DNA from 4 places in the Metabacillus schmidteae genome. Region 1 is predicted to be linked to each of the others. Evidence: riboswitches for the same ligand, from Rfam matches in the RefSeq annotation. Region 1 holds a riboswitch; each other region holds the start of a gene.
The links. Region 1 has a riboswitch for S-adenosylmethionine ahead of HWV59_RS01205 (transporter substrate-binding domain-containing protein). Riboswitches for the same ligand answer to the same signal wherever they lie in the genome.
Positions count from the first base shown of each region.

Region 2: it holds a riboswitch for S-adenosylmethionine, as region 1 does, so the genes downstream of both, metE (5-methyltetrahydropteroyltriglutamate--homocysteine S-methyltransferase) here and HWV59_RS01205 (transporter substrate-binding domain-containing protein) in region 1, are expected to answer to the same signal.
Region 3: it holds a riboswitch for S-adenosylmethionine, as region 1 does, so the genes downstream of both, HWV59_RS07075 (Na+/H+ antiporter NhaC family protein) here and HWV59_RS01205 (transporter substrate-binding domain-containing protein) in region 1, are expected to answer to the same signal.
Region 4: it holds a riboswitch for S-adenosylmethionine, as region 1 does, so the genes downstream of both, HWV59_RS15810 (5-methyltetrahydropteroyltriglutamate--homocysteine S-methyltransferase) here and HWV59_RS01205 (transporter substrate-binding domain-containing protein) in region 1, are expected to answer to the same signal.

Region 1 covers NZ_CAESCH010000001.1:267,017-272,661, forward strand. The annotation lists gene HWV59_RS01200 (amino acid ABC transporter permease) at 1-680, opposite strand, end outside; gene HWV59_RS01205 (transporter substrate-binding domain-containing protein) at 702-1,517, opposite strand; SAM riboswitch class I at 1,598-1,701, opposite strand; gene solA (N-methyl-L-tryptophan oxidase) at 1,855-2,997, shown strand; gene HWV59_RS01215 (hypothetical protein) at 3,130-3,780, opposite strand; gene HWV59_RS01220 (lipocalin-like domain-containing protein) at 3,958-5,645, opposite strand, start outside.
Region 2 covers NZ_CAESCH010000001.1:2,533,370-2,539,014, reverse strand. The annotation lists gene HWV59_RS12180 (ribose-phosphate diphosphokinase) at 1-70, opposite strand, end outside; gene metE (5-methyltetrahydropteroyltriglutamate--homocysteine S-methyltransferase) at 344-2,644, opposite strand; cobalamin riboswitch at 2,796-2,986, opposite strand; SAM riboswitch class I at 3,068-3,179, opposite strand; gene HWV59_RS12170 (NAD(P)-dependent alcohol dehydrogenase) at 3,315-4,415, opposite strand; gene HWV59_RS12165 (peptidoglycan-binding domain-containing protein) at 4,730-5,290, shown strand; gene HWV59_RS12160 (sugar phosphate isomerase/epimerase family protein) at 5,512-5,645, opposite strand, start outside.
Region 3 covers NZ_CAESCH010000001.1:1,468,777-1,474,421, reverse strand. The annotation lists gene HWV59_RS07085 (hypothetical protein) at 12-272, opposite strand; gene HWV59_RS07080 (hypothetical protein) at 718-900, opposite strand; gene HWV59_RS07075 (Na+/H+ antiporter NhaC family protein) at 1,697-2,977, opposite strand; SAM riboswitch class I at 3,263-3,369, opposite strand; gene HWV59_RS07070 (hypothetical protein) at 3,640-3,822, opposite strand; gene HWV59_RS07065 (hypothetical protein) at 4,094-4,234, opposite strand; gene HWV59_RS07060 (DUF3231 family protein) at 4,429-5,433, shown strand.
Region 4 covers NZ_CAESCH010000001.1:3,276,388-3,282,032, forward strand. The annotation lists gene HWV59_RS15795 (efflux RND transporter permease subunit) at 1-449, opposite strand, end outside; gene HWV59_RS15800 (TetR/AcrR family transcriptional regulator) at 656-1,246, shown strand; gene HWV59_RS15805 (hypothetical protein) at 1,463-1,609, shown strand; gene HWV59_RS15810 (5-methyltetrahydropteroyltriglutamate--homocysteine S-methyltransferase) at 1,667-2,770, opposite strand; SAM riboswitch class I at 2,928-3,030, opposite strand; gene HWV59_RS15815 (YuzF family protein) at 3,244-3,549, shown strand; gene gnd (phosphogluconate dehydrogenase (NAD(+)-dependent, decarboxylating)) at 3,936-4,829, opposite strand; gene zwf (glucose-6-phosphate dehydrogenase) at 4,864-5,645, opposite strand, start outside.

The DNA.
Region 1 (5,645 bases):
ACTAAAGTAAGTAATCTCTCTACGATGATACATAGAATCCAATAAATAATCGAAACCGCTATATAGACTTCAAAAAAGGCCAATCCGCGAGAGCCCATAATTTTGGCTTGTCCCATAATATCAATAACACCAATAATAAAGACAAGAGAAGTGTCCTTAATCGTACTAATAAACATATTTCCCAGATTAGGTATGGCCACTGTTAAAGCCTGCGGGAAAATAATTTTCAGCATCATTTGTGTTGGACTCATCCCTATCGCTTTAGCAGCCTCAAACTGGCCTCGATCAACAGATTCTATTGCTGACCTTATTGTTTCAGATAAATAAGCACCTAAATTAATAGAAAAGGCTAATAATGCATATATTTCCGGTGGAATAATGTTTACATCGACATTTTGAAGCCAGCCATATTCAGTTTGAAGAAAGTAAATGACTTTTGGTATTCCATAAAAAACAAGATAAATTTGCACCAACAAAGGTGTGCCTCTAATAAAAGATACGTAAAAAGAAGAGATTGTCTTTAATACCGGCACCCGATATATTTTTATAAGTGCTGTAGCAAGTCCAAGAAATAAACTTAGAATCATTGACCCTACCGCAATACCAATTGTAATAGGTAATCTTGCAACAATTGCAGGAAAGCTTTCTATTAAAAAACCAATATCTAATAAATTTTCCATTTTGTATTCCCTTCTCCAACCTTATTCAGGAATATATTCTCCACCAGTCCATTTTTTCGATAGTTCAGCTAACGTTCCATCTTCCTTAAGTTGTTTAAGAACCGGATCAACTAGTGCTTTTAATTCCTCACCTTGCTTCTCATCTTTAAATACAATTCCCATGTCATCTTGAACTAGGGGCTGACCTACAACTTCTACATCAAGATCATATTTTTCTAAGACTGTATGAATCATAATGGGATCATTTACATAGGCATCAATACGTCCATTTTGTACATCCTGCAAAATCTCTGAAGGAGTGCCACTTTCGCTATACTTCAAAATAATGTCATTTTCAGCTTTCTTATTATGTTCTTCTAGCAAAAGAGTATAAGAATCTCCAGCTAACGCTCCGACCTTTTTCCCCTCTAAATCTTCTATTGTATTAATATCTGTTCGACCTGATTTTACGACAATCACCGTTTCTGCTGCAAAATATGATTCATCCGTAAATAAATATTTCTCTTCACGTTCTTTTGTTTTTGCAACTTGATCTGCAACTGCTTGGATTTTATTTGATTCTAATGAAAGAAACATACTATCCCAAGGTGTTGCAACGAATTCAAACGAATAACCATCTAACTTTTTATCAATTTCTTTCACAACGTCAATATCATATCCTGTCAGTTCATTGTTCTCATCAGCAAAAGCAAAAGGTGGATAATCATTCTGTGTCCCGACTAGTATGACTTTATCTCCTGTTTCATTTGCTGTTTCTTTAGAGGAACAACCATTTAATATTCCGGCTAAGCCTACTAGTGCAATCAGTGATAAAAATAAACGAGATCTCTTTTTCATTTTTTTACTCCTTTTTAATAATGTTGGATAATTCCACATCAAAAAATCCTCCTTCAATCAGAAAGAGGATTTTTATCTAAACCTTATCTCTCAGAATGAAACACTCTGCAGGAATTAGCACCTTTCATAAAATGATGGTTGCTGGACGTCATAGGGCCTGTCCCTCAGTCTCTCGTGATAAGTAATTCAATTTTTAGTATATTATGATATTATTTAATATTAAGATGATTGTCAAATAAATTTTCTAATTAATTCATATTTTTATTAACTTGTACATCATTAACATTTCAACAAATCATAAAAACAAATGAATAAGGCAGATTGGAGATTAAATATCTTGGAGAATGAACTTATTTTTGATGTTGCAATTATTGGTGCTGGCACGATGGGAATGGCTGCTGGTGCCTTCTTAGCTCAGCAGCAAGTAAAGACTGTTTTAATTGATGCCTTCGATCCTCCTCATAATCGTGGAAGTCATCACGGAGATACCCGCATGATTCGGCATGCATATGGCGAAGGTAGACAGTATGTAAGTTTAGTAAAACGCGCTCAGCAATTATGGGAAGAATTAGAAGAACAAACAGACTATAAGATTTTTGAGAAAACAGGAGTTATAGGACTCGGACCAAGAGATTCTGCCTTTCTTCAGGAAACAATTGCTGCTGCAAACAAATACGAATTGCCATTAGAGGTAATGGATAGTCGTGAGGTAAAAGAGAAGTGGCCAGGTTTCTCTGTACCGGACCATTTTATCGGATGCTTTGAAGCAGAGTCAGGGTTACTCTTCAGTGAGAATGCCATTCAAGCCTATAAAGACATTGCGATTAAAAATGGTGCACAATTAGTGACAAATACTCCTGTTCAGCAAATTGAATCAAATGACTCATCTGGTATCAAAATCACAACGAAAAACAAGGTATTCCGGGCTAAAAAGGCCATCGTAACAGTTGGGGCTTGGGCTTCCAAACTGTTACCAGATCTAAAACTTCCCATTCAGCCAACCCGTAAAGCCTTTGGCTGGTTTGATACACCTACTGACCTATATGATGCTGCTAACTTTCCATCTTTTTATATAGAGGATAAAGACAATATGTGTTATGGATTTCCTAATGTAAATGGAACAGGTCTTAAAATTGGAAGATCTGATGGTGGACAAGGAATTGATCCCAACAAGCATACTCAGAATTTTGGACAGTATGAATCAGATGAAGAAGATCTTCGTTTTTTCCTTAAAACCTATATGCCTGAAGCAAACGGACCGTTAAAACAAGGAAAAACATGCCTATATACAATATCAAGTGACAATCACTTTATCATTGATCACCACCCTGAAAATAAAAGCATCATTTTTGCCTGCGGCTTTTCCGGACATGGTTTTAAGTTTTCAAGCGTGATGGGAGAAGTATTGAGCGAGTTGGCTGTGAACGGACAAAGCAAGTTTGATCTTTCCATATTTTCACTAAAGAGGTTTGGTTTGTAATAATGAAATTACCCTATAAAAAGCCGAAGATATTAAGCTAAATCTTCGGCTTCCATTATATTCATATCTTAAGCTTATTTTTTATACATCTTAAACTCTAAGAAAAAAAAGACCCTCAGTTTTGACGGTCTCTTAATACAACGAAAGGCTCAATTTTATTTTCTTAGCTTCATCTGTATAAACACTAATAGTATAAATGCCTTTTTTCCCATCAAATCTTATTACTCCATTTTTTACTGAAGATATTGTATCTTCCCAAATTTTCTCATCTGAATGTTCAACATATATAGTATATTCCCCTTCTTCAACCGAAGCTTCAAAAGGAATAGTCATAGTTCCGTTAACTGTTTCATTGATTTCAAAAGTTTCAACTTCATGATTACCCTTTAATGAACCAATAGATACATTAACTTCTCCATTGGTTGTTGTTTTGTTCATATTTATCACTACATTATCTCCAAAAATAAAGGTAACGACCAAGGTAATAACGGTGAATAGCCCTATGGTTCCTCCTAGAACTATCCCTAGAATTATAATGACCCGTTTATTCAAACCTTTAAATGATTTATGTGTTTGTGTACTCAATTTATAAACTAGTCTAAAAATTAGAGGAAAGGCGATTGCTGGAAACAGGATAAAGACCCCTCCTCCAAATGAAATGGCTTGAATGATAAATAATAGCAATGCAAAAAAATAAAATCCGACACCAAACCAGTAGGTAAACCTATAAAACTTACTTTCTATGTATGGCTTTCCAAACATAAAATATATTATATTTTTCAAGATTAAACCTCCTACTATCTGAAACTAATTCTTTATAAAATAAAATTCTTTCCCTTATGAAATAATAGCCACATATGAAGGTAATGTCTATGTCTGCTTCATCTATCTGGTTATATTTATACGAAAAAAATCCCCTTTTGTTCTGCAATAGACAAAAGGGGATAATTATTTTCACGTTTATTCAGTTAATCCACTTGGATTTTGGTAAAGTGATTGTACTTCTGTTGCCGGGATGGCTACTCCATCATACAGACGCACTTCATCCATCAATCCTTTGAAAGGAGTATCCCAATAGTTAACACCTAAACCAAATTCAGCATCAAGAGAAGTAAATACATTCGGGAAATTGTCGCCTGTGTATTTAGCCACTCCATTGATATAAAATACAGCATGTCCTTCCTGGACCGTTAAAGTAAGATGTGACCACTGACCTTCAGGTATGGTGGTATCTGTTACAGCATCATACCATTGATCACCGTTGTGTGACCAAACCATTGTATTACCCCATCCGGTTTTTGGTACGATACTGACCCAATGATTCAATGTTTCTGCCCCAAAGAATGAGGTTGTAAATTCAGTGATTTGCTCCGGCTTTAACCACATTGATACAGAGTAAGTATCACCTGTAATTAAGCCATCAGCTAATTTCAGTCCTGATTCCCCATCGAATTGAGCAGCTTGTCCCACCTTACCTTCAGCAAATGTAATATTTCCGCCTGTATTATTAAGTCGATTGCCAGTCACGGTTGCGTCCGCTTTTTTACCAGAGCTGTCTTTAAAACCTTCATTAAAATCGTAGAAAGCCGATAAGCCGCCTTCTTCCTTTGCCTTCACTGTCACAGTTACGGTTAGTATTTCTGTCGCATCTCCTAATGTAATCGTCCCTGTTAAGTTAACCTCAGCATCTTCAGAGCCAGGATCCGGTCTTGTAACCACTCCTTCATTAGACACTACCTCCGGATTAGAAGATTCCCATGTAATTTGAGCTCCTCTTGTTGCAACTGTTGGAAGTGTTATATTGCTAATCACTGTTGATGGGAAAGTAGTCATTAACTCTTGTTTAATTGCCTGTACTAATTTCTCATCAGAAGATGCTTCCACATGACTTCCCCAAACGACAATCCCTTCATTTGACATTGCACTAAATGTCATAACCCATTTCTGAGAAGTAGGATCATATTGGCGGATGAACACACCATCATACGTACCTTCATTATCAATGGTTAATTTCGCTTTGTAATTTCCATAAAGTTCCCATGTACCTGTTACTGCACCAGAAATGGTGTGATCTTCGTTCAATTTTACCCATGTTGACTCTGTTAAGTCACCTGTAATTTCCTTGCCATGGTTAATGTATTTATAGTCACCCGTTACATCCGCTTCGGAAACCTTCTCAATTGTTTCTCCAGCATAGCGGTATGGTGTTGGTACCGGCCATTGATCTTTGTTCTTAAATGTTTGGTGTACACGAACTTCGTGCATTTCCCCTTGTTGTGGGAAACGAGTATGAGTAACGATGAATTCCTTGTCTAGTTCATCGTCAATTAGATAAGAGTTATGACCTGGAGAAAGGTAGCCTGTACCAATTCCTGTTCCTTCTTCACCAAGGTCTCTTTTAAATAGGAAGTTCCCTATCATTTTATTACCGATATCTTTATGATCGTCATTACCCGGGAAGTTTCCAACTCCTATATCGAATGATTCTGGGAAAACAGCAGCATTTCCTTTTGCATCGACATATGGACCATCAGGATTCTTGGATCTAAACGGCCTCATCTGATAGCCGCCATCAGAAGCTAAACCGCCATACGTGATGTATAGATAATAATAACGTGTTTCCTTATCGTATACAGCATAAGTTCCTT
Region 2 (5,645 bases), 2.3 Mb from region 1:
TAGTAGCTAACTTGGGATCAGAGTTTAGTGAAAATAGTTTTAAATTAGAATCTGCGTAGCTATTAGGCATGGTAAAATGTAAACCTCCAGTAGGACTATTAATTTGTGGCTTTGTTATAAACAAGTATTGATTTTTAACACTAAGATAAATGTTCGGAAATCAACAGGAAATATTAACAAAGCCTTAGAAATGAGTAATTTGTATAATCTTTTCTTATTTTACACTATTCCTTGTGAGTTCAATAGTAACTTCACTATAATTCTTTTAATTTTTTAGTAACTCTTTATGTAAAAAAATGCGAGACCTAGTATGGTCCCGCATTTTTATTCATTCATCGTCTTTTTATCTTTTGTTGACAAGTAACTTCTCTCTCGTATGCTCAGCAGCTTCTACCATAACTTTTAATGCAGCAACCGTTTCTTCTATTCCCCGAGTTTTCAAACCACAATCAGGGTTAATCCAGAACAATTTGGGATCGAGTACTTGTAGGGCACGATCGATATTTCGTAATAATTCCTCAACTCTTGGTACTCGTGGACTATGGATATCATATACTCCTAGACCAATCCCTTTGTTATAAGTTGTTTCTTCAAATGCTTGAATCAATTCCCCATGACTTCTTGATGTTTCTATAGAAATAACATCTGCATCAAGTGCATCAATCGTATCAATAATATTTTTGAAATCTGAATAACACATATGTGTATGAATTTGTGTTTCATCTTGCACAGATGTTGTAGCAAGTTTGAATGCATAAACTGCGGCATTGAGATAATTCTCCCAGTTTTCACGCTTTAATGGAAGTCCTTCCCGAATCGCCGGTTCATCAACTTGAATCATTTGAATGCCATTTTTTTCAAGGCTATCAACTTCTTTCCGAAGCGCCAAAGCAATTTGATTAGCCACTTCATAACGAGGGATATCATCACGAACAAATGACCAATTTAGTATTGTAATTGGACCTGTTAACATTCCTTTTACAGGTTTTGATGTTAATGATTGAGCGTACACTGTTTCCTTTACTGTCATTAATTCCTTCAAGTCAACATCGCCATAGATAAGCGGTGGTTTCACACACCTTGACCCATATGATTGAACCCATCCGAACTTTGTGAATTGAAATCCTAGTAGTTTTTCTCCAAAATATTCAACCATATCTGTCCGCTCGAATTCCCCGTGGACAAAAACATCTAAACCGAGTTCTTCTTGAATATCGATCCATTTTTTAATCTCTGCTTTAATATAATCCTCATATTCCACATCGGTTAACTCGCCTTTACGCCATTTTAACCGCTTATTTCTAACTTCTTTTGTTTGTGGAAAGCTACCGATTGTAGTCGTAGGAAGCAAAGGTAAATCAAAAGCATTTGCCTGTAATTCCTGACGCACAGATAACTCTGCTCTCCGGTCTACATCATATAAATGAATGTTATTTACGGCATCCTGTACTTCTATATTGTTTCGGAATGATGATTTGTTTAAAGATTGGATGGCTGATGTACTCTCTGTAATTTGGTTTTGTACTGATTCAATGCCATTATTTAATGCTCTTGTTAATATGACAACTTCATTTATTTTTTCATCTGCAAAAGATAATGCATTTTTTATAACTTCATCAAGCGTTTCTTCACTTTTTACAGTTACTGGTACATGCAATAAACTTGATGATGGCTGAACGATTAAACGATCCCTTGAAACAAACGTTGATAGTTCAGTAATAGTTGCAAGCTTCTCATCTAGATTGCCACGCCAAATGTTACGTCCATTGATTACACCAGCAGCTAACACCTTATCCTGTGGAAAACCAAATTGATTTAAAGCAGCAAGGTGATGGCCGCCATCATGGACGAAATCGAGTCCTATCCCTTGGACTGGAAGAGAACAAACTTCTTTGAAATAATCAATACGATCAAAATAAGTTTGCAAAATCACCTTAACATTTGGTGCTGCTTCATGTAACTGATGGTAGACCTCCTGGAATAATTCAAGCTCATCAAGAGAAACATTTGTTGCTAAAATCGGTTCATCGATTTGAACCCACTGGACACCTTCTGTTTGTAATTGCTTAAGGATCTGAGCATACAGGGGTACAAATTTTTTGACTACGTTATTAAAATCAGACTTCTTGTATCCTTTTGAAAGCTTCACAAAGGTTATTGGTCCTAGAATGACTGGCTTTCCATCAATATTTAGCTTTTGTTTTGCTTCTTTGAAAAATTGAAGCGGGCGGTTCTCTACCAGTTTAGGCTCTACATGATGTAACTCCGGAACAATATAGTGATAGTTTGTGTTAAACCATTTTGTCATTTCACAGGCAACTGCACCTTTATTGCCTCTCGCCATATCAAAATATGTTTCTAATGAAACTGGTCCATTACTATTATTTTCAAAGCGCTCTGGTACAAGTCCAAACATGACAGCTGTATCAAGGACATGGTCATAAAAGCTGAAATCTCCGATAGGAATTATATCAATACCTTGCTCTTTTTGCTTTTTTAGGTGTTGAAGCCTAATCTCTTCCATTTGTTTTAAAAATGCATCCTTTTCAAGGTTCCCTGCCCAATAATGTTCAAGCACCTTTTTCCATTCTCGTTTTTCACCAATACGTGGATAGCCTAAATTCGAGCTTTTTATTTGATTCATACCTTCATACACTCCTCTAATTTTTTTGTCCCAAACTAAAAAATCTCTCTTTTCAAATTAGAAAAGAGAGATTCATACGCATGGCTAACTAGAATTGAGACATCTTGGCTTTCTCAACACGTATTCCTCACTCCTCCCTATCATCCGTAGGTACAAGCGCATATATCAGGCAGGTCTCCTGACTTAGGTTCATCGCTTCTTATCCCTTCCCATTTCATCAAGAAATAGTGGTGAATGATAAGTTGCTCCCCAATACAGTGGCGGGACCGTGCCGGATTCTCACCGGACTTCCCTTTTAAGCTATGATTAAATTTTCACAGCACCTGATACATTTGATATGTAATTTTCAGACGATTTCTTCCTCAATAAAACCTAAAGACCTCTCTATTAAGAATAGAGAGGTCTTCATTTTATTGAAATCCCCTCTTATTTTACAAAGACACATACTTTGTAGGAATTAGCACCTTTTCAACAACGATGGTTGAATGGTTGCCGGGCTTCATCGGGCCAGTCCCTCCGCCACTCTTAATAAGAGTTTTTTGATAATTAATGATATTTTGAATTTAATAGCATATTAGCATGAGAAAAGAAAACTGTCAAAGAGAATTTTCTTATTTTTCCATTATTAATTAAAAGGAAATTGTAGATAGAACTTATTTTTGGTAACCTTTTATTCTATTAAACCATTAGGATAAACGATCACTTTTAAACTTTCTTTTTTATTTAACCTAGCACGTTCCATCGCTTCTTTCGTTTCGTTAAGAGTATAACGGTCTGTAATTAAGCTATCTAAATTGTAATTTTGTGATGACAAAAACTCTATTCCTTGAGAATACGTATTTGCATATCTAAAGATTCCAAAAATGTCTAATTCATAATCTGCAATAAGTGGAACATTGAGAGCAATTTCATCTTGTGGCGGCAATCCAACAATGGCTAATTTTCCACCTCTTTTTAAAGATTTCAGGGCTGATTGAAGCGCTTTCGGATTACCTGCTGTTTCAAATGCAACGTCAACACCTTTTCCAGCGGTGATGCTTGCAATTTCTTCATTTGGATCTTGCTCTAAAACATTTATAACATGAGTTGCGCCAAGTTTTTTTGCAGCCTTCAAACGGTTTTCCTCTAGGTCAGTAACGATTATTTTTGAAGCCCCAAAGGCTTTAACTGCCGCAATAGCTGTAAGTCCAACAGGTCCCATACCCATGATAACCACTGTTGATCCCGGTTGTAGGTTTGACCTTTTAGCTGCATGAATTCCTACAGAAAAAGGCTCAACAAGTGATGCTTCTTCAAACGATAGATCATCTGGAATAGGAAATAAAAAATCTTCCCGGTGTTTTATATATTGAACAAAAGCACCATCTACTGGCGGAGTTGCTAAAAATTGAACTTCTGGACAAAGATTATATCTTCCTTCCTTACAATATTCGCATTGTCCACAAGTAATGCCAGGTTCGATTGCCACACGATCTCCAATTTTCAACCTGGAGACTTGTTCGCCAACACTTACAACAATACCTGCGCATTCATGACCTAAAATAATGGGCTTTTCAACAACATATCTTCCAATTTTTCCATGTTCATAATAATGGATGTCAGATCCGCATATCCCAACAGCCATTACCTTGACTAATACCTCATTACCTTTAACTTTTGGAACAGCAACTTCCTGAAGTTCAATTTCGTAAGGCTTCGTCATTACTGCAGCTTTCATAATAGTTGGAATTTCTAATTTTTCAACATTCTTGACAATAGATTGATTCGTCATCTTTTTTTTATCCCCTTTCTTACCCTAAAACGAAACCGCTTTCTAAATTACTTATTTAGAACAGTTCATGTGTTGATTGTCTGATAATTGATTCTGGAATGTTATACTAATCTCTTTTAGGATACCATCATTTTTATATTCTAAAAAGATAAAAAAACAGGATTTTCAATTTGTTTTATTAATTTTGTAATAGATTTCTGAAAAATTTTTCAATTAATCAATGAATCTTTTTTAAAAAATGATCATTCAGATGAAACAATTGTTAAGTCTCTCTCGTTTCATATACGAAAAACAAACAAAGGGAGATGTTTCATTTGAATAAATTAAAAAAGTTATCAGCAACTGTATTAACTGCTTCTGTATTATTATTAGGAGTACCTGCAGGAGGAGTAAGTGCCCAAGAAAGTATCAATTATTCTATCTTTGACTTACAAGGTATGTTGAAACAAGGATCTAAAGGAGAAAACGTTAAAATCATGCAGCGCGCATTGAACGAAGTAATGGGTGCTGAATTATCTGAGGATGGGATATTTGGTCCTAATACCAAAACAGCTGTTATGGCGTTTCAGAAATCTAAGAAAACACTAAAGGTTGATGGCATCTACGGACCAAATACACATGCAGAGCTATCTAAAGAAATTAACTCTTTCGGCTTTGAGAACACTGTTTTAAAAGTAGGCAGCCGAGGTGAAGCTGTAAAAACACTACAAAAAGCATTAAATGATATGAGCTACAATGTGACAGTAGATGGAATATATGGACCACAAACAAAAGGTGCTGTTATTAAATTTCAAGAACGCTTCCCAGAACTAAAAAATGATGGAATTTTTGGACCAAAAACTAAAGCAGTTATGGATAAAGTTTTAAATGACTAGTGAGAAAGGCGATCATTTTTATGATCGCCTCAGACTGTTGACAAACGCTCGCTTTCTTCGTTACTCACCTTGCTGCGGTGCTCATTACCAACCCCGGTAACTCCGCTCCTCACAATGCTTCGTGCCTCGAAAGCAAGCGTTAGCAATCAGTCTGAAGGGCTAGCGATTTTTACTTTGTCTACAAACTGAGGCGATCATTTTTATGATCGCCTTTACTACTTTTATATTTTATTAAACACTTTGTCAAACCCAGCTTTAGAGCGTCGTATTAATTCATCACTTGATTCTTTTGGTTGTGAAGGAGTTAATACTTCTTGTGATATTGGACCGCTATACCCGGTTTCCTTTATGCTTC
Region 3 (5,645 bases), 1.2 Mb from region 1:
CGCCCTTTTCTTTAAAAACTAAAGATAAAATATAGACTAGCTAAGTATGCTAACGACATTAAACTTAGAAGGAAAACAAAAGATGCATAAAGTAAAACCTTTGACTTTTTATTCATTACTACGCCATTTTTTAAGGAGTTAGAGAACCCTAATAACAAACCTCCTAAAATCGATATTAATCCGAACAATGGATCAATCATGCCACCCATCCATATTCCTATCATAAAAAGCATTAAATAAAATATCGGATTGAAAATAATATTCACAGCCACTTTGATTCCCCCCTTATTTAAATCCAAAATAATTTAGTTAAACGCACCCATCTGCTACATATATATTACAGCGTAGCACAATTTCAATATCCCTTTAAATACTTTTGTTTTTGTTGTTACTCGACAATCTGGGCCCATAACAAAAATAAGCGCATCTCTTGTTTGATATATGCGCCCGTTACTTGAATAAGTTATGGTGCAAAATTTTGTACAACATCCCTTACAAACATAAGTCCACCAATAAGAAGCAAAATTAATATTGCAGTTAAAATTAAGACTACCTTTTTGTTCTGTCTTTTTATAATAATTAAAATGATTAATGCAATTAAAACTACAAAAAATAGTAATGAATACATATTCTCCCTTTCTTAGCCCATAGATTTCAATACCTAACCTATTCCTTTTATTAAAACATTTTTTATCATTAACCTCTTTAGCAGATTAATTAGCTTTCAATTTTCTTTAGTTTTACTCCACTTGCAACAACTCCAATTAAACCAGCAATTACAAATATATATGCTACAAACAAAGGTGTAAAAGTAAGAGATTCAGTAAGTATTCTAAACACGCCAACAGCAAAAATAAGAAAACTACTCACAAATGTAATAATTGTTCGAGTTTTATTCATTTTTCTCCCCCTTAAAAGTAAATAATTACCTATATATAAGTTAACACATATAGTTTTTTTTACCATTATTTCGATTTAATTCCAATTAACCTGCCAAGTAGTTTAAGTATAGACCTTTATAATATCCCCTTTACTTTAAAAGCGGTATTAAACAATCGGGCGCTTATATGTAGTATCTGTTCAAAAACATTGATAGGGTGCACCATTTATCATTATTTACATGTAACCATAGATAAGCCGTTTAAGGACTTGACTTGGAGCCTCTGTGGTCATGATTGGTCTTGAAAGGCTGAAGCAGGTGTTTCAGTGGCGTATCAGCCTATCATACCCACCCCTCCAAGTAAAGTCCTATCGTTGTTTACGTTGGAAACTATAATTAATAACTATATATAACTAGTAAACAAAGATAGGAAATAGGCTGTTTTTGTAACTTTATTAACGTTAATTACGGTCCAAAACCATACTACATATAATGGCCCTTTTGTGGAAGAAAGAGATACAGATAGAATCTCTAATGATTCTTCCTCCCTAACGTGTTAAAACATTTCTCGCTCGTTCCTCATTTAATAAAAAAACGTCTCAGCTCCTGCACTATCAAGGATCTAAGACGTTTTAACAATTCCTATTTAGTTGTGTTAATCAATACTTCACACGAAATCTATATTTGGAAGATTAATAAGTGCTTGCTCTCTCTGTTCCTATTGCTACTTCCAACTTGATAATACCTAATGCACGAACCTTTACTTTATTATTAATTCAACCGGGGGACATGCCCCCGTTGCTTTAAAATATAAAATCAAGCTTTCTTTTTTGTCGGGTATCCAATGAGGATAGCGATAATTCCACAGATTCCTATAAGAATTGGATAGAATGAGTATTGCAGGATGCTTACTGGTGATATTCCCGCGACGCTTGCAGCTGCCAGAAGTTGTGCTCCGTATGGCAGAAGGCCCTGGATCGCACAGGAGAAAATATCTAATATACTTGCTGACTTTCGCGGGTCAATCCCATACTGATCAGCCATATTTTTTGCAAGCGGACCGGCGATCAGAATTGCAATCGTATTATTGGCCGTGGATAGACCAGTTAAGCTCACAAGACCGGCAATTCCAAATTCTGCACCCTTTTTCGATTTAATTCTTCGTGTCGCAAGGTGAAGCAGAAAGTCAATTCCGCCGTTAAATTTAATAACCTCCACCATTCCAGCTATTAATATCGCAAGAAAGGCGATTTCATACATGCCTGCCATTCCTTCGCCAATCGTTTGCAAAAGGCTCATTAAATGGTAGCTGCCATCCGCTAAGCCAACAGCTCCCGCGAGAACAGTCCCTAATGCAAGAACAAGGAAAACGTTCATTCCAGCTAACGCAAAAATAATGACCAGAACATAGGGAACAATTTTTACCCAATTATAGCTTAAATGCTCTACTTGTGCCGTTTCACCCATTGTAATAGCACCTAAAATAATGCCTGTTACAATGGCTGCCGGCAACACAATCCAAAAATTCACCTTAAATTTATCCTTCATTTGTACGCCTTGTGAACGAACCGCAGTGATAGTTGTATCTGAAATAAAGGATAAATTATCGCCAAACATTGAACCTCCAATAATCGCCGCCATTACTAAAGCAATTGAAAGCTCGGTATGTTCGCTTATCCCAACTCCAATTGGCGCCAATGCCACAATCGTTCCCATCGACGTACCCATGGATAGGGAGATAAAGCAGGCAATGATGAACAAGCCTACAACAAGCAAGTTTTGCGGAACAACCGATAAAGCAAAGTTAACAGTGGAGTCTACTGCCCCCATGCCTTTTGCTGTTTCTGAAAAAGCCCCAGCCAAAAGAAAAATAAGAACCATCAACATGACATTTACATTACCTGCACCTTGGCAAAAAATATCAACCTTCCGCGAAAACGATTCTTTTCGACTCATCGCCAGAGCAACAGCACCCGAAATCACAATGGCTACTATGACTGGAAAGGCATAAAAATCACCTGTAATAACTCCTGAACCAATAAATAAAACCAAAAACACAACAAATGGGATTAGCGCCCATGGATTACCTTTTTTCATTGTTCCACCTCCAAATATTAAATGGGACGGGTCTTTTGACCATTCTGTGCCCCATAAGAAAAACTCAAGGCGCCCGCCTATCGGCTCGAGCTAGACACTAAAACTACGCACAAACTTTTATGCTTTCTTATCTTCTTAGAAAAACTTGGCTTGTCGCCAAGTCCTAATGGCCAAAGCCTTAGTTTTTCTTATACTATCATCCATAAAAATTTATGTACTTTCTGATAGTACAAAAAAGCCGCTTCTCATAAAAACAAGAAGAGGCCTTATATCTATAAAATACTCTTCTCATCTATCAAGCCTTTCTTGTTGGAATTGGCACAGCAACTTAATCACTAAGTTCCGCTGCCGAGATCTCATCTGGCCAGTCCCTCCATCTCTCTTGATAAGAAGAAAAATCTATTTTTTTGTCACAGTATAAAAGATTACATGATATTTATTGCTATATCAACAAAATTTTTCTGGATAGTTTTTGGTTCTGGACAGAACTGAATATCTCACTTCCGTCATGATCATATTATTATTCCAAAATGATTTATTAAAATCTTTTGTAGATAAAGCCTAACAAGCAAAAGAACCGAAGAACACGAAAACGAGGGAGTACGAAAAAATACCATTCCCTTCTTTCGTGTTTACAATTTTGTTGAAAATCAATAGTACATCTAACGCTTTTCACCATGGTCTTTACTCTCTAAACCAAGTTCTAATTTCTTAATTTCTAATTCTATCTTTTTTTCTTCTATCTCTAATTTTTTCTTTTTTAAATCATTATCTATTTTCCTAACATATCCATAGTATATAAGAGAAAACCCAATAATTATTGTTATATAAAAATACAAATTCAAATGATTCACCACCTAAAAAAGACTAACAATTATGTAGTTACAATTAAATGATTACATACACATAAAAAAAAGAGGCGATCCTTCTTCCTAAAGACTTTTCATAAATAACACAACCCTGTTACTATCTTATTAGACTAACATCCCCCTTTATATATATTTTTTACAATTTCAATCTATACTAAATTATTAAGGTTTACTTCTATGTATGGCTTCTTGTACCCAAAACTTTTTTGTATCTATCATTGCAGCTCGCATTCAACCATTTCATCATTCATTTCTTATTCTCTATTATGGCTTCACGTAACTTTTTTATCTCTTCTGTTTGGTCCAAAATATTATTATTTACCTTTCTTAAAGCATCAAATATAGCAAAAATTCCCGCAAATATTAACATACCAAAAAGGATAATCATCTTAACACCTTCTTTAAATGAATTGGATGAATTAATTGTAACCTAAAATTACATAAAAAAAGAGCCCTCTCCTGTTTGAAGTGCAATAACACTTAATATTAGAACTTGTTTCCACAGTGATTTGTTAGCTCAAATTAATTGTTAAGCTCATAAGACCTAATGAATTAGGAAATCATTATACATGAGGTGATATTGTGGATGGTAATAAATTAAAACTCACATCTTCGGAGATAGGTTCACTTTGGGGAGAGTATGTAAACGGTACAATGACTGATGTGGTAAATCAATATATGGTTTCTATTATTGAAGACGAGCTAATTAAAAAAATTTTTGAAGATGCCATAAATACTTTCGGAAAACAAAAGAAACAAATCGCAAGTTTTATCGAGAACGAGGGGTTTCCAGTTCCAATTGGATTTAATGAATCTGATCTTTTTAAAGATAAGCCAAGACTGTTTTCAGATATATTCTGCCTAAATTACTTACATATTATGACATTACATGGTTTACTTGGGCACAGTACTTCACTGGCTATATCAGTTAGAAAAGACTTAAGGGATTTTTACGATTCATGTGATAATGACGCTAAAAACATGTATCATCAAACAATCGAGTTATTGCTTGAAAAAGGAAATTTTCAAAGAGATCCCTTATTATATCCCAATAAAAATCCTGAATATATTTCCAGCAAGGATTTCACAGATGGATTTTTCGGTAAGGGTAGAAAATTAGCAGCAACCGAAATCATTAGTATTTCTTTAAACCTTAAAAAGAGCATAATGGCGAAAACACTTTCTATTGCGTTTAGTCAAATCACTCAATCAAAAGAAGTAAGGAAGTTTTTAACTGATTCCGAGAATACTGCTGACGAACAAATAAAGGATTTTTCCAAAATTATGCAAAGGGATAATTTACCTGTTCCAAAATCTTGGGAAACCGAAGTGACAACCTCAACTGAATCTCCTTTTTCAGATAAACTAATCTTGTATCATGTTGGTTTTTTATTTCAAGCAGCCCAAAACTATCATGGGGCAGGTTTAGCATCAGCTATGCGAACAGATCTTGTAACGACTTATGAGTCAACCATTCTGAAAAATCTTATGGTAACAAAGAAGTGGTTTGATTTAATGGTTCAAAATAAATGGCTCGAACAGCCACCGCTAGCTCCTAATAGGAAAGAAATTGCGACAGAGATATAGAAGGGATGTTTTTTCCTCAATTAGTGAATACATGAATTATTAATGCGTATTTCTCTATGTTAGTTTAAATATTTTTTTAACCATCCTTATTCATTATTAGGATGGTTTAGTTCGTTTAACTTAAAATTCGAAATTGCCTTTATTTGGTTTTTGCGTATGGCTTTGTACTTGCTGCCTTTGTAAAAGCATTCACATTTTTTTTTACGTATGCT
Region 4 (5,645 bases), 3.0 Mb from region 1:
GTTCCAGCCATTTTTTGTTGTGTGGCCGTATTCAGAGATTCCCCTGCCATCGCATTTTCCTCACCAATAAGCTTATAGATTTCATCTGTTATGGCAACTTCATCTCCATCGCGAATACTAAACGAAAATAATGCTTTTCCATCCTTATAATAGGTTTCAACAGTCTCTTCATCTGCCATTTCGAGTGGAGCTTTTATATCGATCGCATCATCTAACCACGTAACATCTGACACACCATCAATCACAGCTAATTCCTTTTTAAAAGCAAGAGCTTCCTGAATGGTCACATCATTAACCATAACTCGGTTCGACGGAACACCCCCCTCAAACTCCTGCTCCATGATGTCCAATGCTTTTGTTGACTGTGCATCATCCGGCAAGTAATCTGTCATATCATAGTTTACTGATACTGTTAATGATGCCAAGGAACAGATGATGGTAAGGATCATAAATGTAATGACGACTGCTTTTTTATGTTTAATAATTCGTGCTGCACTATTTATAAGTTTTCACCCTCTCTTGCCTTTTTTTCATGTTCACCCTATCATTATATTGACACGGTGTTGGCTATTCAACAATCAGTTATTTAACATCCGTTAGTTGAACAACATATTTACAATATATGTTGGATAATGCATATGAAAAGGTGATTTTTATGTCTAGTTCAAAACTGGATCGACGTAAAAAATATACGCAAATGGTATTAAAGGATAGTCTTATGCAACTATTAAAGGAAAAACAGATTTCCTCTATTACAGTTAAAGAAATATGTGAATGGGCTGATATTAATCGATCTACATTCTATTCTCATTTCACAGATCAGTTTGATCTTCTTGACAAAATAGAAAATGAGTTGATTGATGATATGGCTGGGTATTTACATCAGTGTAACTTTGAAAATGATCAAGACGATCTCCAGATGATTGAGAAATTATTGGAATACTTCGCATCAAAGCACGAGGTGTGTCAGACACTTCTTAATGAAAAAGTAGACACGACATTTCAAAACAAATTTGCACAGGATATCTTTATGAAAAACTGGAAAGCTGATAAACAACTAAGTAAGGAAATGTCTATGTATTTAAGTATTTTTACTATTAGCGGGAGTATCTATACGATTAAATCATGGCTAAATCAAGGTATGGATAAATCCCCAAAAGAAATGGCAGAAATCATTAATCATGTAATAAAAAATGGATTAAATGGAATGAAGGGACATGGGGACAGGTCAATTGTCCCAAAGTAAAAAAAAGGGACAGTGAACCTGTCCCCTTGACCCATAAAACTACATCTCTATGTATAAATAACAATTCTATATTAGTTTTCGCAAAATCATATCAAATTGATATTTGTTTTATCTAAGTTTGAGATATATAATAAAGACAAGAAGTTAAGGAAAGCGATTACAACATTATAACAACAAAAGATTAAGTCTTGGTTTATACATAAGGAGGATTTTAAAATGAGCAAAGTAGCCAGAGATTATAAAGTGAATAAATTATTAGATAAACAAAAATTTAGTGAAAAACAAGTGTCCGAAATGTCAGATGCACAAATTGAATACTATCACTGGCTCTATTTTGAAGATTCTGTTTACGATTATATGTAATGATTAGTTTAATAGATGAATAAAAGCGAACATCAATTGATGTTCGCTTTTATTATGTTATCCCCAAATCTCTTTCGAAATATCAACGATATACTTTAACTTCTCCCATTGTTCTTCTTCTGTTAGGATATTTCCATGATGAGTTGAAGCAAAGCCACATTGTGGACTAATACAAATTTGCTCAAGTGGTACATATTTTGTTGCTTCTTCCACACGTGCCTTAATGTTTTCTTTATCTTCCAGCTTGCCATGCTTTGATGTGAATACCCCAAGAACGACTTGTGGTCCTCCATTTGGAATGTATTCTAACGGTGCAAAATCTCCAGAACGATCATCATCATATTCTAAGAAAAATCCGTTTACTTTTTCTTTTGCAAATAATGTTGGCGCGATTTTAGCATAGCTGCCTTCAAATGCCCATGTTGAACGGTAATTACCACGGCAAAGATGTGTTGTAATAATAAGATCTTCCGGTTTATCCTCTAATACACCATTTGCCACTCGTAAGGCTAAGTCGATTAACTGTTCACGAGAATAGCCACTATCATTAAACGGAATTTCCGGTGCGTTCAGTCCTGCAATGTATACATCATCAAGCTGCAGGTACCGACAACCAGCATCATAAAAAGCTTTAATAGCATCACGGTATGTTTGGATAACATCATTTGTATATTCTTCAAGGTCTGGATAAATGTCTAAATTGCGAATTCCTGCATTGAATAATTGGTTAGGACTAGGAATTGTTTGTTTTGCAACCGCACGATCACCAACGATTTCTTTAAATTCAATAAATTCTTTTACGTGTGGATGATCCGGATTAAATGAGATTTTTCCAGTTACTCGTACATCGTATCTTTCTGTTTCTTCACCATTGAATTTAAACCCATGACCTGGCACATATCCTTCTACACCATTTAAATGCTCTAAAAAGTCTGTATGCCAAAATCTGCGGCGGAATTCTCCATCTGTTACAGCTTGCAGGCCAACTTCAATTTGCTTGTCTACAACTTTTTTTATTTCTTCTGTTTCAATATCATGTAATTGTTGAGCTGTAATTGTTCCTGCCTGAAAATCTTTTCTAGCGTTATGAATTCGTTCCGGTCTTAATAAACTTCCCACGTGATCTGCTCTAAATGGTGCTTTTACTAATGTTTTTGTCATGTAGAACTCTCCCTTATTAAAAAATTTACCTACAGTATAGAATTTCTATGTATATCGATAAACAAATCGAATTAACTGTAGTACTTAATACCTTAAAACTAAAAAACCCTCTTCATAAATAAGAAGAGGGGTTCGTTAGCATAGTTATACCTTGCTCCTCTTATCTCTATAGCATCATGCTACTGGAGTTGGCACAGTACTTATTAAAGTCCGCTGCCGAGGTATCATAGGGCCAGTCCCTCCACCTCTCTTGATAAGAAAATATCAAAATATTAAGTTAATACAATTAATATACTCTTTCCTTAAGTAAGATGTCAAACATTAATTGTAAAATTTTCTAGTTTATAAACTATTAAGTAACAGTATATTTATCCTTAATAGAATTTTTGGAATTGGGTGAATACCCATAGCAATACCCAAACCATTGAATATGTTGTGATTGTGGGAAAAACAGATGATGGAGGTAATAATAAATGAATAACATGTATCACACTATGACTCAGCCAATGCATATGGACAATATGAATATGATGCAGCAGCCTATGCACATGGAAAATATGATGCAGCCCAAGCAAGTGATGGTAGTAGAACCATACGTGTATGCTGCAACAAGTACATTAGTTGGAAAGCGGGCAGTACTTGAAACAACAAGAGGAAGAGTAGCTGGACTTGTTATGGATGTAAAACCAGATCATGTTGTTCTTCAAGAACGTGAATCTACTTTTTTTGTTCGCTTATGTGAAGTTGTTTGGATTATGCCTGACACTTCTCAAAAATGACCTTACAGAGAATAAGACTTTATTTCTCATTAGAGAGGTAAAGTTTTTTTACATAAGCTTTCTTTTAGTTTAACCAAAACATATTCGTATAAAATATAATAGAAATGAGAACATTAATTTTATAAATTGGAGTGAAGCAGATGACAAAATCAAAAGCAAAAAAGCAAAGAGAAAAATTATTGCGGGAAGGTAAAAGAGATCCAGTATTAAATCGAGGAACATATGCATTAGCCGATATGAACACTAGAGTGACGAAAACAAAACATGAAAAAGTAAATCAAGTAAAACATAAAAAGCGTCTATCTGACCAGGATGATCATGGGACAGATGGACGCTTTTTTACATGCCAATTGAATTGGCAGAAATGCCTTGGCATAGCGACTACTTTATTTCTTTTCCACCGCATGTCCACCGAACTCATTTCGCAATGCAGCAACAACTTTACCTGTAAAGGTATCTGTTTCCAGCGATCGGTATCTCATCATTAATGAAAGTGCAATAACAGGAGTTGCTGCTTGGAGATCTAACGCTTCTTCAACCGTCCATTTCCCTTCACCAGATGAGTGCATAATTCCCTTAATATCATGTAGTTTGGCATCTTTGGCAAATGCATTCTCTGTAAGTTCCATTAACCATGACCGAATGACAGAACCATTACTCCAAACTCTTGCTACTCGTTCATAATCATAATCGAATTGGCTTTTTTCTAGAACCTCGAATCCTTCTCCGATAGCTGCCATCATTCCATACTCAATCCCATTATGAACCATTTTTAAGAAGTGGCCACTTCCTGATTTCCCTGTATATAAATAGCCTTTTTCAACTGCCGTGTCCCGGAAGATTGGTTCAACGACCTCCCATGCCTCCTGGTCGCCTCCAATCATATAATTTGCGCCATTGCGAGCACCTTCCATCCCGCCTGATGTTCCAACATCAAGGTAGCTTACCCCCACTTCCTTAAACTCATCATATCTTCGCATTGACTCACTATAATGAGAATTACCTGCTTCAATGACGATATCACCACTAGATAGCAGTGGCTTAACATCCTGTATCACTTGATCAACGACTTTATGTGGCACCATGATCCACACAATTCTTGGACTTTCAAGAGACTGTACCAGTTCCTTTAAATCCGAGGTTCCTCGAGCACCATATTGTTTTATCTCATCTACTGTTTTTTCATTAATATCAAACGCAACCACTTCATGTTGGTGATCGATGAGATTTTTACTAATATTTAACCCCATTTTACCTAATCCAATTAAGCCTACTTTCATTACTACCACTCCTTTAATTAGTCCGACTCAACGGTTACTTGTTGTTGTTCAGCTTTTGAGATCTATTTTCAGTTTGAATATCATTTTCAATTGTGTTGTCAATTGACCACCATGCAAATCCATCTTCTTCAAGTAGTTTGTGTGCAGCAGTTGGACCATATGATCCAGATGGATACTCATGAAGCGGGACAAGATTTTCCTTAAATGCATCAAGAATTGGTTGAACAAGTTGCCAAGATAATTCTACTTCCTTCCAGTGAGCAAAATAAGTAGCATCACCCTCTAATGCATCTACCAATATAATTTCATAAGCCTCGGGAATGTCACTCTGTTCAGGTGTAAAGTCAACATGGATCGGTTCAATCTTCCCTTCTTTCAAAGGGTTACGACTATTTAGTTGGAATGACACTTCTGTATCAGGGTTAATTCCGATTTCCAATAGATTTGGCTCCGTTTTTCCATCGTATTTCGGTAATAGATTTTTAAATTCAATCACAATCCGAGTGGATTTTTCTCTCATTCGCTTTCCTGTTCGAATATAAAATGGGACACCCTTCCATAACGGATCATCAATCCAAAGGCGTGCAGCGATGAATGTATCAGTCATAGAAGATGGATCAATATTTGGTTCATCCTTATATCCAATTACTTGCTGACTATTTATTTCTCCAGAACCATATTGACCTCTAACAACGTCTTTAGAAACGTCTTCCTTTTTCAATGGACGAACAGCTTCCATTATCTTTCTCTTTTCTTGTTGTACCGTATTTGCAGAAAAGCTTTTAGGAAAATGCATACTAACCATCATCAGCAACT